One region of the Paenibacillus allorhizoplanae genome, then DNA from elsewhere that is predicted to be linked to it. Evidence: riboswitches for the same ligand, from Rfam matches in the RefSeq annotation. Region 1 holds a riboswitch; the other holds the start of a gene.
The links. Region 1 has a riboswitch for cyclic di-AMP ahead of L6I86_RS31810 (3D domain-containing protein). Riboswitches for the same ligand answer to the same signal wherever they lie in the genome.

Region 1 (7,522 bases):
TTTCGCGCAGGCAGATGCCAAGCTACGTGTATATTGTAGTGTTCCCGTCGAAACTACCGTTTACACGTTAGTTTTGGGACGGTTTTGTAGGGCCAACCACATACACAGTGTACCCTTGCTTCGTGCCGAATTTATTTGCATATCCGTGATCTTCATAATATACATCGATCATTTGGCCTTTCACGCCGCTGCCAATATCCTCAGCACGACGGAAACCAATCCCTTCAATGTACACCCACCAACCAAGCGGAATAACTTTCGGATCGACGGCAATTGTACGCCCTTCAGTCACGGTAGTACCTGTGTAGGTTTTACCATACCCAGACGAGCCCTCGGTTTTGCCTGTCGACGCAGCGTCCGCTGAATAAGCAGTAAGCTTCACGTTTTTGAGAATTTGCTTGTAACCGAAGGTCACACCATTCTTGGAAACCTCATCCACACTCGGTGAAGAGGCGGAGAGAACAACCACAGGATTTTTCGTGCCTACGGACACTACTTTCTTAACACTTTCTGTTTGTACTTCTTCACCCACAACTGCTTCCGCGACTAAAACACCGTCTTCGAAAGTCTTTTCTTTCTTCTTGACCAATACGCCTTCTTTACCTTCTTGGACCACTTGCTCTTTCCCTTTGAGTAAAGATGCGTCATTCTTTTTCTCTGTCTCGAATGCGATCGGTTCAGAGACTTCCTCCGTCTCTTTTTTCACACGGACGATCTTGATTTCATCGCCAGTGGTAAGAGCGGACGTCGGTTCGGGAGAAATACGATCGTTCTCCCCAAGTGCAATATGTAAACGTTGCAATGCACTTTCTACCGTTCTTGCAGTTGTGTAAACAGTGGTGGTCTTTCCATCAGCAGTCAATTGAATCGGTGAGGCATGCTCGATAACAATTTTGTCTCCACCCTTGAGCTTGGTCGTGAGTGAAGCTGAAATTTCATCGTGCTCACCAATCGTTATGGCTTGTTCATCCAGTAGGCGTTGCAGGACCCATTGCTTCGTGTGCACAATAGTTTCTTGTCCATTAACAACCACGGATACGCTCTTGGTAGCCGTTCCGTACAACAACACCAAAAACATGAAAGTCATTGCGATTGAGATTATAGCTAGGCTTAAAATCAAACGCAAGTTTTCATGCTTCCATCGCAATGCGAAGGACATGCTGGATGATCGTTTTACATGGGTCTCGCTAATTGAGATACTGCCCACTTCTTCGGTCCTCCTTCAAAGCCTCGCCGCCAGGTTACAGCATGATTAATTTGACGCGACTAAGGTTTTTAGTTTAACTTAACGCTCGCCATCATCAGCAAGTTATTCCGCTGAATCTGGTCGTCCCCCCCTTTTACCTATTCATCATCCTATGAATTCCGGGTTGTTTTATGTCTTATGATCTGTGTATAACCCTAAATGAGGACAAAAAGCCAGCAAGAAGAGGACTCTTCTCGCTGGCTTAGTTTGCATAATGAAATACAAATAGCACGCACGACAATCGTTACCTCTCTTACGCTTACGAGGTTAGCTGACGGATTCGGACGTGAGAGTCGCCCTACGTAGACGCAAACTGCTTGTTTGACGTCTATGATTCACCCCTATTACTGTCTGCTTACTTAACCGCATTGGAATGCTCATTAAGCTTGCAGTGGTTCCCCCGTTCCCACATTTGGAACTCAGCGAATGGAAAATTGGCAAATTGGATATTAAGTTATTATGAAAAGTATATTACGCTGTTAATCTCAACCTGTAAAGGGATTAACACCCGTTAAAAAGGGCTAAATCGCTTAAATTTCGTTTATTTTTCATATATAACCCACTTATATCTACACGTATCTAACTTTAACGTACGTATACGCGATTTTTTAGTGTATAATGGTCAAAACTAGGCTATAAATGCAAATTTGTTTATAATGATTCTGGAAGTATTTGATTGAAAAATACCAAAAATTTGCTATTTAGGGAGGCAATTGAGATGGGTCCCATCTTGCAAGTAAACGCTTTATTCGGTGGTTATTTACCCAACAAACCTGTTCTTCATGACCTTACCTTCTCGATCCGTCAAGGTGAAATGATGGGGCTAATCGGACTCAATGGTGCAGGGAAAAGTACCACCATCAAAAATATTCTCGGGCTGCTTCAACCGCAAAAAGGGTCCATTCGCATTAACGATTTAACATTAGCCGAAAATCCATTGCCTTACCGAACGACATACGCATATGTACCTGAAAGTCCGGAGTTATACGAAGAGCTTACGATTCGTGAACACCTCGAGCTAACAGCGATGGCTTACGGTATTTCTAAAGCGGATTATGAAACCCGTTCTCGATCTTTATTAGAGCAGTTTCAAATGAAAGACAAGCTCAATAGCTTCGCAAGTCATTTATCTAAAGGGATGAAGCAGAAGGTCATGATCATGAATGCCTTCCTAATCGAACCCTCTTTATATATCATCGATGAACCCTTTCTCGGACTCGATCCTTTAGCGATTCGTTCCTTGCTTGATCTCATGGTTCAAATGAAGAAGAAAGGTGCATCCTTTCTCATTTCCTCACACATTTTGTCTACAATTGAAAAATATTGCGATGCTTATGTCGTTCTCCACAAAGGTCACATGGTGGCTCAGGGAGATTTAGTCGAATTACGCGCCCAGACAGCGCTGCCTCAGGCGTCATTAGACGACATCTTCTACAAGCTCGTTCAAGGAGACATGGCATGAGTTACATAACGGATAGTACACCTGCATTTAACACACATGCATTATGGAAGCAGCGTTTTCAACATTATTGGAAGGAATCCATGGGATATTGGCAGTATGCCGCACGCAGTAACTTTATCGGCTTTTTGTTGTTTCTTGTCATCGTTTCTTCCTATTATTATGCAAAAACATTACAGCGTCTTCCGACAGATTATCCGTACCTATGGATCGTGCTGCTCGTGCTCGTTCCACTCGTCGTTTCAAGCTCCATTCGAACACTGACTCGCAGTGCCGATCGGATGTTTCTATTACGGATTGAACACGAAATGGGCGTCTATTTTCGAAGCAGCTTCTTGTATAGCTTATCACTTCAGGGTGCTTGGTTATTTCTCGGTTGGGTCGCAGTAACCCCCCTATATAAGCACTGTCTAGGTACCGAAGCGCAGCCATTTCTTCTCATTTTCGCTCTATTACTTCTATTAAAAGTAGCGAACCTATTAGCGAGTTGGCAGGAAGGAAGATTTGCCGCTGAACGAACTCGATTCGTATCTGTTTGTTACCGCTGGATAGCATCCCTCGCCTTAATTACGGTCCAATTTCACTATAGCAGTTTATGGGCAAGCATTGCCGCAATACTTCTTGTATTCGTCTGGCTGATTGCATTCCGATACGCGGGTAAATATGTGATCGGATGGGACTATCTGATTGCCAAAGAGAAACAACAGCAAGCGAGACTCTACGCCTTCTTTAACTGGTTCGTGGATGTACCTCAATTACCAACGCGAATAGCCCGCCGAGGTTGGATCAGCGGGATTACCCGAACGATTCCATTTCGACAGGATTCGGCGTTTCTCTACTTATATATGAAGACATTGCTGCGCACCGAGATGTTCGCCATTGTACTCCGTCTGATTGTGATCGGCATCTTAGCCCTAGTCGTTGCAGACTCTACGACTGCACGAAGCGTCATCCTACTCATCGCACTTGTGATCTCGATGGTTCAGCTTACTTCATTGGAACGTGCACATCGATATACATTTTGGCTCCATATGTACCCATTGGAGCCTCAAGCAAGAGCAGGTTCCCTAGCCTTTATCATCTGGCTAACCCTTTTGCTAGAGCTTGTTATCCTAACGATTCCATTTATGATGGGAACCCCCATCCTGTATATCGTAGTCCCTTTACTCAGTCTTGCCTTTATTTCTTTCGCATGCGGCGTTGTTTTACGCCGGAAGTTCAAGAAAAACGCCTTACTTGAGGCCGAGTAACCGAATCGCATTGTTGGTTGTAATTTCAGCTATCTCTTCCAACGTCATCCCTCGAATTTCCGCGGCAGTCTCGGCCACCAAGCGAACATAACCGGTTTCGTTGCGCTTACCGCGGAAAGGATGTGGCGTTAAGTATGGCGCATCCGTTTCGATCAATAATCGATCAAGCGGAACCTGCGCCAGCACCTCTTTCGGCTGCACTGCATTTTTGAACGTAACAGGGCCTCCAAAGGAAATATGGAAATTCATATCCAGACACTGCTTCGCCGTCTCCCAACTGCCTGAGAAACAATGCATGATACCTCCGACCTCCGCCGCCTTCTCTTCTTTGAGAATCGTTAGAATGTCTTGATGTGCATCCCGATTATGAATCACTATTGGCATCCCCAACTTCCGCGCAAGCCGAATTTGCTCCCGGAAGACTCGTTGCTGAACATCCCTGGGCGACTTGTCCCAGTAATAATCCAGACCAATCTCCCCGATCGCGACCACCTTCTCATGCTGACATAAGGACTCAATCCATTCCAAATCGCCAGGCATCATATCTATCGCATCTACAGGATGCCAGCCAATCGTCGAATAAATAAAATCATATTTCTCAGCTAGCTCGATTGAGCTAGGAATCGTTTCTCGATTAAAGCCGACATTCACAATTCTTGTAACCCCGGCCTCTAACGCCCGCTGAATGACTGCATCTTGATCATCTTTGAATTGCTCAGCATTTAAATGTGTATGTGAATCCGTTAGCATGACTGTTCTCCCTTATGTAACTGAATATGAATGATGTTCCATCATTTTGCTTATAGCTACTTATACCTGCTTATTCTTGCTCCCCCAACATCTCCCAAACATCCGGATACTCTTCAGCATTCAACCGCTCAAGAAACTCCTCAGGATAGTATACATGATGCTTACCCATCTGGAAGCCACTAATCGATTGTACAATTTCGGACCGATGCGTAATTTCAGTTAACGTCTCCTTGTGATCCAGCAAGAAAATCGGCAAATTATCATCGTTTTCACCAGCTCTGTACACGTCATAGGATTGATTCGAAGGGAAGTCGATTTCCATATAGTACGTCGGATCGAAACCAACTTCTCTCATCACTTTTTCCATACGCTGAATAAGCTCCCCCTGCTCACCATCGAAGGTACTGTACTTGTACAATTTACGATCCAAGAAGCGCTTGCACATATCCCTCAGCATATCATCCTTTTCTTGAATCCAGAAGGTCAGCATCGTTTGCATGACAGACTCATCCAGCAGCAAATAGTCTTCTAAGGAGATTTGATTCTGAATGAGATGAAGAATCGGCTCGACCATAAATCCGAACGTATAGCCTTCCTCATACAAATGTTTAGCTCGTGCAAATACTTTATGCAAAAGAATTTCTGCACTTCTCGTAACGGGATGAAAATAAACCTGCCAGTACATTTGATAGCGAGACATTAGATAATCCTCAACAGCATGCATACCGCTCTCTTTGACAACAATATGCCCTTTGTAAGGCCTAATCACACGTAGAATGCGCTCCAGATCGAATGTGCCATAGTTCACACCGGTAAAGTAAGCATCGCGCAGCAAATAATCCATACGGTCCGCATCCAATTGACTGGAAACCAAGCTGACGACAATCTCTTCATTATAGGATTTACAAATGACACCTGCCACCTTCTTCGGAAAATCAGGTGAGACACGACTCAGTACTTCGTTCACCTCAGTATCCCCTAACACGATGCGGCAGGACCAGTCCTCGTGCTTTGTACCAAAAGCTTTCTCAATCGAGTGTGAAAAAGGACCATGTCCCAAATCATGCAGCAATGCGGCGCATAAACATAGCAGACGCTCTTCCTTCGGCCAATCCTCATAGTGATTGCGCTCGAATTGCGAAATAATTTTTCGCGTAATTTCATAGACACCAAGCGAGTGGGAGAAGCGGCTATGCTCAGCACCATGAAAAGTTAAATAGGACGTACCTAATTGACGAATACGGCGCAACCGTTGAAACTCACGGGTATTAATCAAATCCCAAATCGTATCGTCTTGCACATAAATGTATTTGTGAACGGGATCTTTAAACACCTTCTCTTCATTCATACAGCTTGAACCTCCCTTGATATAGTTAAATACTTTCGACATTTTCGACATGAAACCTTTTGTCATGTCGATTAATGTCGAATATCAAATTCCAATTTATTCAGTACTTAATCGCTGATTTTCCAGTATTTCTTATGAAATAGGCCCTTGAAAAGTTCGTAATATAATCCTTACAACCCCTTATAGATAGCGCCATCATCGTTTTTTACCGCTTTACATAATAAATCAAAATAGACATGAAACTACTCGTTTTCAGTGAAAATATGGTTGACTATTTTGGGAATCGTTGGTATCATAAGTCATAAGCAAATGTCGAAACATGACGATATTGATAAAAAATTGATAAAATCGAAAGGGGTTTTATATATATGATGAAATCTACAGGAATCGTTAGAAAAGTGGACGAACTAGGACGCGTTGTTATTCCTATCGAGCTGCGCCGCACATTGGGTATTGGCGAGAAAGACGCTTTGGAAATATATGTAGACGGTGAGCGCATCATGCTGAAGAAATATGAGCCAGCTTGTATCTTCTGTGGCAATGCGGAGAATGTATCGTACTTCAAAGGAAAAATTGTTTGTCATATTTGTTTATCAGAAATGCCAACACCTGTGACAAAATAAGAAAAGTAGTATATAATAGAAGTAGCACTTATCCTATTGGTAATTCTAACCTTTTTCATATCTCCTTTCATCTCTAACTTTGTTGGCTTCGGCCACGGGTTAGAGATCTTTTTTTGTATAGACCTTAGAAGATAGAAGACTGACATCTAGAAGTGACTCAACAATATTATGATCCTATATATGGTAGATGAATCGGCCCCTTAAGGGGCCTTTTCCTTTTCTATGTTTAGCTTGGCCCCTTAACGCTCCAGTAACGCATTGTATACATCACGCTTCGATAATCCGCGATCCGTTGCAACCAGCTTCAGCGCTTCCTTGCGATCGATTCCGCGCTCCTCATAGTGGGCGACATGCTCACCGAGCGACTTCGCCTCCCACCAGCCGTCAGCAGCAATCTGCACGGCCGCGTCGGATGCGCCTTCGGCGATCACGCAGTACTCGCCCTGAGGCGGGTACTGCTCCAAGTGCGCGAGGCACTCTGCGATTGTGCCGCGCAGGAACTCCTCGAACCGCTTCGTCAGCTCGCGGGCGAGGCAAACCCTGCGCTCCGCCCCCCACACTTCCGCCATGCGCAGAAGTGTTTTCTCCACGCGGTGCGGCGATTCATAGAACAGCAATGTGTCTTGCACATGCTGCAGCCCTTCAAGCAACTTCGTCTGATCCTTTTTCTCCCGAGGGAGAAATCCGACGAAGGCAAATCTCTCTGTCGGCAACCCTGATGCAATCAGCGCCGACAGGGCCGCATTGGCGCCGGGGATGGGCACCACCGGCACGCCCTCGTCTACGGCCATCCGCACCAGGTCATAACCTGGGTCGGAAATGGCCGGCAGGCCAGCATCGCTGACT
Region 2 (7,522 bases), on a different contig from region 1:
TTATTAAAACTTTCACAAAGCGGAGCTTCTGTTACTGTGCCGGAATGCGATCCAACCAAACCAAGAGTTGAAGCGGAATAACTTAGATTTTAGAAAATAAATAATTTAGTTAAATGATGTGAATAAGGTTAGAAAATATCCTCATAATATAGCTGGAAGTCGATCTTTGGAAAAGGAGGATAAAAACGATGACATCAAATAGAGGACAGCAAGGAGCTCATGGCACTGGACAAATTGTTGAGCAACTGAACAATCAAGCAGAAGCCGCGGAGCAAATGCAAGGAAGTAACAAGGTTGATCAGGAAATTAATGCAGCAGCCAACGAACATAGTTCGGAGCTAGATGAAATATTTAATAATGATAATAACTAGCAAAAACTCCTTCAAAATTAATAGGCTTACTCCTGCATAAGTCATTTATACGAAAGTGAAAGCTCGAGGGAAAGCATCCCCCGGGCTTTTATGTGATTTCTGGGAATAAATTTTATCTTCATTACCCATAATAATGGCACAACTTAGAGAATTTTTGGTTTAAAGAATTGAAGGAAGTAAGGAGCACTGTAAATGAAAAAAATAATGATCCCCAGTTCTATTGTTTGTTTGAGTATAGCAACTGCCATTTCGTTTCCTGTTTACTTCGCGCTTAAAGGACGATGAAAAGACGAATCGTAACTAGAGTTTAAAACAACACCAAAAGGCTGCCGTAAATGATCGGCAGCTTTTCTCATGCTCATTCCCCAACTACATCGATAATAACCATCCTGTACATAAAGAATCTCAAGCAGCTACGATCCCTCTTTTTAAAATAATAGTTGCAATAGCATCCTATCCAGCATATGATGAAATTAGTTGCAATAGCATCCTACATAAAGGAGGGAAAGTAATATGAGTCACCAATGGAGTCCTAATAACGATGGTATACCAACTGAATCACATGGCCAATACATCTCAGCGATTTATCGCCATATGCAGATAGCGATCTCAGCCGAGTTGGCACCATATCGTATCGGAAGCGGGCAATATATTTTTCTAATGGCGATCGCGTTTGGGCAGCCCATTACGCAGAAAGCGCTGAGCGAAAAGCTGCTCATTGATAAGACAACAACCGCGAAAGCCATTTCCAAGCTAGAAGCAGAAGGTTATGTACGGAGGGAAGTCGATACCTCTGACAACCGTTATCAGTTGTTATATTTGACGGAAGCGGGACGTGATGTGGTACCTAAGGTACAGGAAGCTCTGGCTCGTGTGAAAAATAAAACTAGAAAAGGCATGACTGATGAAGAGTATGACAAGATGGTAAGCCTGCTGAAAATCGTACTTAACAATTTGACCGATTAGTAGCAGACGCAGGGTTGATCGGAAACGAGCAAATAGCTGTGAGGAGGATGTAGATGATGAAAGCTATTCCCTTTATCGTTGTGGAAAACTGTAAGGATGAAATCAAGTACTATCAGAGTATTTTTGGCGGCGAGGTTACGATTTTACGCAAGCAAGGAGAAGAAGTGCTAAACGCGGACCTACATGTCGAGGGGGCCATCCTTAAGTTTGCCGATACACTAGCGGCAAAGCCAATCATGAAAGGTGATTACGTGAGAGTGTTCGTGACGATTGAGAGAGAGGAAGCGTTTCGAACCATCTACGGAGAGCTTGCGACAGGTGGGTCAATTAACGTGGACATGTATGAAGCGCCATTCAACGGACTGCTTGCCATCGTTACGGATCGAAATGGCGTGTGCTGGGTGTTGTCCTATTATCGATAGAATGAGAAGAAAGGAACCGGCCAGCTGACCGGTTCCTTTCTCATTATAGTTCCAAAACCTTCACACCATAAGGAGCTATCTCCAGCTCCCCCATACGAACCCGTTCACCTTCCAACAAGTCTTCCAGCTCCTTCAGCAGATTAGCTTTGACTGGTTTGTCGGTGTAGTTCAGGATAAAGGCAAACCGGCGATCCCGTTTCACGCGGATGGCAACCTCCACCTCAGACGGCAGTTCCGCCCAACCTGCGGTAGCAGGCTGCAGCCCAAGGCGGCGGATCAACCCATCCGCTACCTCGCGGCTGAACGCGGCCCCGAAATAATAGGCTTCACCGCTGCCATATGGGTTGCGGGTAAGCGCCGGTTTGCCTGTATAGTAGTCGCCATCATACAGGGCTAGTGTCTCTACGCTGCCGCTCTCTGGCAGGAGAATGTCGTTGAACAGACGTGCAGGCGTACTGGCGTCGTCTCCACCATCGATCCAGCGCAAGTTCGGTGTCGCCGCTTCTTTCAGGACGAGCGTAAAGTCTTCCACAGTTATGCCGCACAGTTCTGCGATGAGACCCGGGAATGGCGTCATTCGGCAATGCCCGCGTTGGTCTTTATAACCGGATCGGGCTCCAAAAATAAGCTTGCCTCCTGCAGCTGCATACTGCTTAAGCAGCTCGGCCGTTTCTTCTGACATGATGGCAGGATGAGGGTAGATGAGCACCTTGTAACGAGCTAGGTCATCTAGGGTAGTCTTATTTTGCACATACAAATAATCGTAAGGGATATGGCTGAACTGCAGGGCTTTCCCCCAGTTGTATTCACTCTCTCTTGTTAGCGGCCCATGATATTGGTCAAGTTCCCCATCCCACTCATTGTCATAATCGTGCAGAATAGCCACTTCCGCTGTGAAACGAGATCCGGCAATAACCTCTCCGATTTTCCCCAATTCTTGGCTAATTGTTGCTACTTCAGCAACCCTTCGGTTAGGACGGTTATGGTAATCGTTGATCCCATGCCAATAAATTTCGGTGCCAAATGTTGCCGTTCGCCATCTGAAAAACAGGACCATATCCGCCCCGTGAGCAACTGATTGATAGGTCCATAATCGCATTTGGCCTGGTTTGGGTGCTGATTGTCCCATTGTGTTCACCCAACCGCCAGGGCCTGACTGCTGCTCCATAATGCAGAAAGTGGGTGAGATCGAACGAACCTTGGTGAGTTGGTTGGAATTGCTGCGATCCATGAGTGGATTCTCGCGCTCGGCATCGTTCCAAATGGTTGAGAAGTTCGGATACGAGTCGAAAGAAAAGAAGTCCAACAGTTCATCCGTCATGGCATGGCTATCCAAATGGCCAAACATGCCGTTGGTGGTGACCCACTGTGTTGGGGCAAGCAGTCGCAAGATGTCTGCCTGTAAACGGGCGAAGGATATGGTGTTATCCGAGATAAATCGCTTTTCATCCAGCGCTTGATGTGGGTTAACGGATTTGGAAGGCGCCGGGCGAGGCAAATGAACTTGCTCCCAGTCCGAGTAGCTCTGATTCCAGAAGACGGTTCCCCAAGCCTCATTTAATGCGTCTAAGGTACCATATTTCTCCTGTACCCACTTCCGAAATGCGGCATGATCTGCTTCGGCATAGAAGACGTTCACCTCACAGTTAAGCTCGTTATCAATCTGCCAGCCTACGACCCCTGGATTGTTGGCATAATGCCGCGCCATAGCCTCAGTAATTTTCGCACAGTATTCGCGGTAAATGGGGCTGCTGTAATTGTAGTGACGTCTCAGTCCGTGCTGATACTGCACGCCATCAAAGTTAGCATTCAGAATCTCTGGGTATTTGTAGGTCATCCAAGCAGGCGGTGTTGCTGTGGGAGTGCCGAGAATGACCTGTAGTCCATGCTCGTGAGCAAGATCAATTGCGCGGTCGAACAGATCAAAGGCGAATACCCCTTCCTCTGGTTCAAAGAAATTCCATGCAAACTCACCCATTCGCACGATGGTAAAGCCGATTTCTCGCATTCTCCTATAGTCGTCCGCCCACATAGCCTCAGGCCACTGCTCAGGGTAGTAGCATACGCCTAGATCAAATTTCTCACCCGGAATGGTCTTTTCCATGAATAATAACATCCCCGTTTCTATGGATATAGTAATTTTTTGTTATTCAAAATCCTTATGTACTTATTATATTTCTTTATATTATTATGTATATAACATCATTTTGCTGCATGTATTAGATTTTTGCGCTTTGGAGGGTATATGAGAATTCACTATGTATTACCGGAGCCCATGTACAAACACTACACGGTTTATCCGGATATGATTGGTCAATATGCGGATTTCCCCGAGCATCAGGAATGGCGGTTTAAGGGGCAGTTGCAACAAGCCAATTTGCATATTGTATTAAGTGGTAAAGGCTATGTCAAAGCGAATGGGAAGGAGTATTCCCTGGAAGCAGGGCAAGGGTTCTATTACGGGGCGGGCCTTGAGCAGGAGTATCGAACGGATCCGAATGATCCGTGGCAAGTATTCTGGGTACACCTTGCAGGAGAGGGACTCGACAGGCTGTTGAATGATCAAGGCACTTCAGCTGTGTGGCTGTTTACGTACAGGGATGTACCTAAGCTCAAACAATTGACCGGGGACTTACTGGCGCTGGCATCTCCGTATGATCGGAACGAGGTACAATTGGCTGTAAAACTCTATGAACTGCTGGCTGAGCTTGCCTTACGTGCGGAGACGCACGGAACAGTAACGATACTGGATAAGCGCGCACGGATGAGAGAGGTTGCGGAATATATTCGTACGCACTGCACGAAACCGCTAACTCTCCTGCAGATGGCTGAGCAGGCAGGTTTCAGTACCTTTTATTTTAGTCGAATGTTTCACGAAGTAATGGGGCGGACTCCGGTCGTGTGGCTGTTCGAATGTCGTCTTGTTGTAGCTAAACAACTGCTCATGTCTACCGAATGGACGATTAAGCAAGTGGCAGAGCATGTCGGATTTTCCCAGAGCAGCTATTTTATTGCGCGCTTCCGAGAGCATATCGGAATGACGCCACAGGAGTATCGGCGGCTGTACAGCAACTAAAAACGCGTAAAAAACCTTCAAGTAATTGAAGGTTTTTACATGTTATTGCGAGCCATTGCCTCTACAGCGTGACTCTTTTGAAATTCGGAAAAGGCTTCTCAGCCTCAGGAAGTGACGAGAGGCTTACCATTTCGGCAACTTTCATCATGTTCTCCCAAAGCGGCCATACTTTCGGGGAGCTATGCGCTTTGTGCATAGATTCCTCTGATAACCACTCAAATATTTCAATTAGCGTTCCATCTACAGATTGAAGTGTCACTGGCGGGAATTCGGTGATAAGCCCTTCTTCGCGAAGCATAGGGATGTGCCCTTTAACAATCTCGGCTAGTTCAGCTTCTTTCCCAGGATGGGGGCGATACATCGCCATAGTAATCATGCTTGAAGTGGACATTTGATTCCTCCATTTTAAAGTCATAGGTTCCATTTATTGGAGTTAGTATATCAGATTGATTTCATCGTTTCCAATGGTGTTCGAATTGACGTGATCGTCTTAGCAGCCGACGCCACAGAGCTTTATCTCCTAAAGAGCACTAATAAGTAGCAAAGTATGGGATAATCAACGTCACTCCTATATGTATGCGCTTTCATCAACTACCAAAGTCAAATAAGCAAAAATAAAAGGCGAATCTACGTTTTACATTCGATAAAGAACGGCGTAAGATTCATTACGACAAGTTGATTTTTGTGAGAAAACCTCTATCGAAGCCACTCGAAGATGAGCGACCGCGTATAGAGGTAGGTTTTATCGCCAATAAGAAAGCTATTTTCGGGAACCGAAAACTTATACTTTCTTATGTGGTAATAAGAAACCACTTAATTCCCAGTAGGGGAAACGGGGGAACCAATCGAAGCCGTTTAAGCAATACTTGGCTTCATGGGGTGAATCCTAATGCTCGCAAGCATTAGGTAGGACGCTCTCAAGTCCGAATCCGACAGCTAACCTCGTAGGTGCATTGAGAGAGAACCGTACACTCGCCTTCTTATGTAAAGAAGTCCGAGAGTAGAGATTCTCTACTCTTAGGGCTTCTTTTTGCATGCCGTCAACCCAAAATGTTACATAATTGTTATAAGGAGGCAATACCATGCATGCTATTGAAATCAACAATCTGACCAAAACCTATGGGAACGCAAGAGGGATTACCGATGTTAGTTTTTCAATCGAAGAAGGGGAGATCTTTGGGTTTATTGGGCCGAATGGAGCAGGGAAATCAACGACGATTCGAACGCTGCTGTCACTGATTTTTCCAACTAGCGGCAGTGCCAAAATTTTCGGGAAAGACTGCATCCAGTTTGCGCCAGAAATTAAGAAAGAGATCGGGTATTTACCGTCCGAGGTGTTCTATTATGACAACATGAAGGTGATCGACCTACTCAAGTATTCGGCCAGCTTTTACAAGAAGGATTGCACCAAGAGAATCAAAGAACTTGCTGAAATCATGGATCTAGACGTTACGAAGAAAATTGATGATCTATCTCTGGGGAACAAAAAGAAGGTGGGCATCGTTCAAGGGTTGCTGCATGATCCTAAGCTCATTATTCTGGATGAACCTACAAGTGGACTGGACCCGCTCATGCAGCAGAGGTTTTTCGAATTGCTCGAACAACAGAATCAAAGAGGAGCTACGATTCTTTTTTCCTCTCATATATTGAGTGAAGTTCAAAGATTATGTGATCGAGTCGCTATTATTAAGGAAGGCAGGATTGTAACGGTTGAGAAAATCAGCACGTTAAAAGAAAACAACTTCAAGCGATTTAAAGTGGATACGGCACAAGCGCTTGATCCTAACTTTTTCAAAATGACCGGGGTCAATAACATTGATGTCCATGGCCAGACGACGAGCTTCTTATTTAAAGGCAACATTAATCAAGTCATGCGAAAGATTGCTGAAATCGAAATTGATAATCTGTGGATCGAAGAGCCTGATTTAGAGGAGATCTTTATGCACTACTATGAGAAGGAGGCTTAGAGGGGGATGAATATATACCTTCATGAATTGAGAGCTTATCGGAAATCCACGATGACGTGGACGTGCTCCTTAATTGCGGTCATCGTTTTATTCCTATCCCTTTTTCCTTCGGTTTCTAAGGATTTTGCTGAGTTTTCTTCCATATTAGAAGGGTATCCAGAAGGGGTCAGGAAAGCGCTTGGTATTCAAATCGAAACGTTTGGTACCCTACTCGGGTTCTATATGTACATCTTTATGTACATTACGCTTTGCGGAGCCATTCAAGCTATGGTTCTGGGAACGTCCATACTCTCGAAAGAAATGCGTGAGAAAACAGCAGACTTTCTACTTACAAAGCCCGTAACACGTACGAAAATAGTAACTTCCAAGCTATTAGCGGCTGTTACTTCCTTAGTTATTACCTGCGTAATCTATATCGCTGCAGCTTATCTAATGGCGCTTCAAGTAAAAACGGTCGATTTTGATGTGAGCACATTTCTATTAATTTCCTTCACTTTGCTGTTTATCCAGCTGATGTTTCTTGCTATCGGATTCATCATTTCGGTCGTATTTTCTAAAATCAAAGCAGTTTTATCCGTTAGTCTGGGTACGGTGTTTGCCTTTTTCGTTATCGGAATGATCGTTGCCGTAGATGGGGAGGGGGTCAAACGCTATTTCTCACCATTTAAATACTTTAGTGGAAAATACATGCTTGAACATGCCAGCTATGAAGCCTCTTAT

Region 2: linked by a shared signal. The riboswitch ahead of L6I86_RS27070 (ABC transporter ATP-binding protein) and the one ahead of L6I86_RS31810 (3D domain-containing protein) in region 1 are both predicted to bind cyclic di-AMP.

What each region holds. Positions count from the first base shown of each region.
Region 1 is NZ_CAKMMW010000032.1:7,651-15,172, reverse strand. It holds gene L6I86_RS31810 (3D domain-containing protein) at 68-1,207, opposite strand; cyclic di-AMP (ydaO/yuaA leader) riboswitch at 1,488-1,681, opposite strand; gene L6I86_RS31805 (ABC transporter ATP-binding protein) at 1,965-2,708, shown strand; gene L6I86_RS31800 (ABC transporter permease) at 2,705-3,955, shown strand; gene L6I86_RS31795 (TatD family hydrolase) at 3,938-4,705, opposite strand; gene L6I86_RS31790 (HD domain-containing protein) at 4,776-6,053, opposite strand; gene L6I86_RS31785 (AbrB/MazE/SpoVT family DNA-binding domain-containing protein) at 6,422-6,676, shown strand; gene rsmI (16S rRNA (cytidine(1402)-2'-O)-methyltransferase) at 6,916-7,522, opposite strand, start outside.
Region 2 is NZ_CAKMMW010000022.1:14,652-22,173, forward strand. It holds gene L6I86_RS27035 (DUF2935 domain-containing protein) at 1-81, shown strand, start outside; gene L6I86_RS27040 (hypothetical protein) at 189-371, shown strand; gene L6I86_RS27045 (MarR family winged helix-turn-helix transcriptional regulator) at 885-1,337, shown strand; gene L6I86_RS27050 (VOC family protein) at 1,394-1,759, shown strand; gene L6I86_RS27055 (beta-galactosidase) at 1,803-3,863, opposite strand; gene L6I86_RS27060 (AraC family transcriptional regulator) at 4,005-4,835, shown strand; gene L6I86_RS27065 (antibiotic biosynthesis monooxygenase family protein) at 4,897-5,226, opposite strand; cyclic di-AMP (ydaO/yuaA leader) riboswitch at 5,636-5,802, shown strand; gene L6I86_RS27070 (ABC transporter ATP-binding protein) at 5,918-6,802, shown strand; gene L6I86_RS27075 (ABC transporter permease subunit) at 6,809-7,522, shown strand, end outside.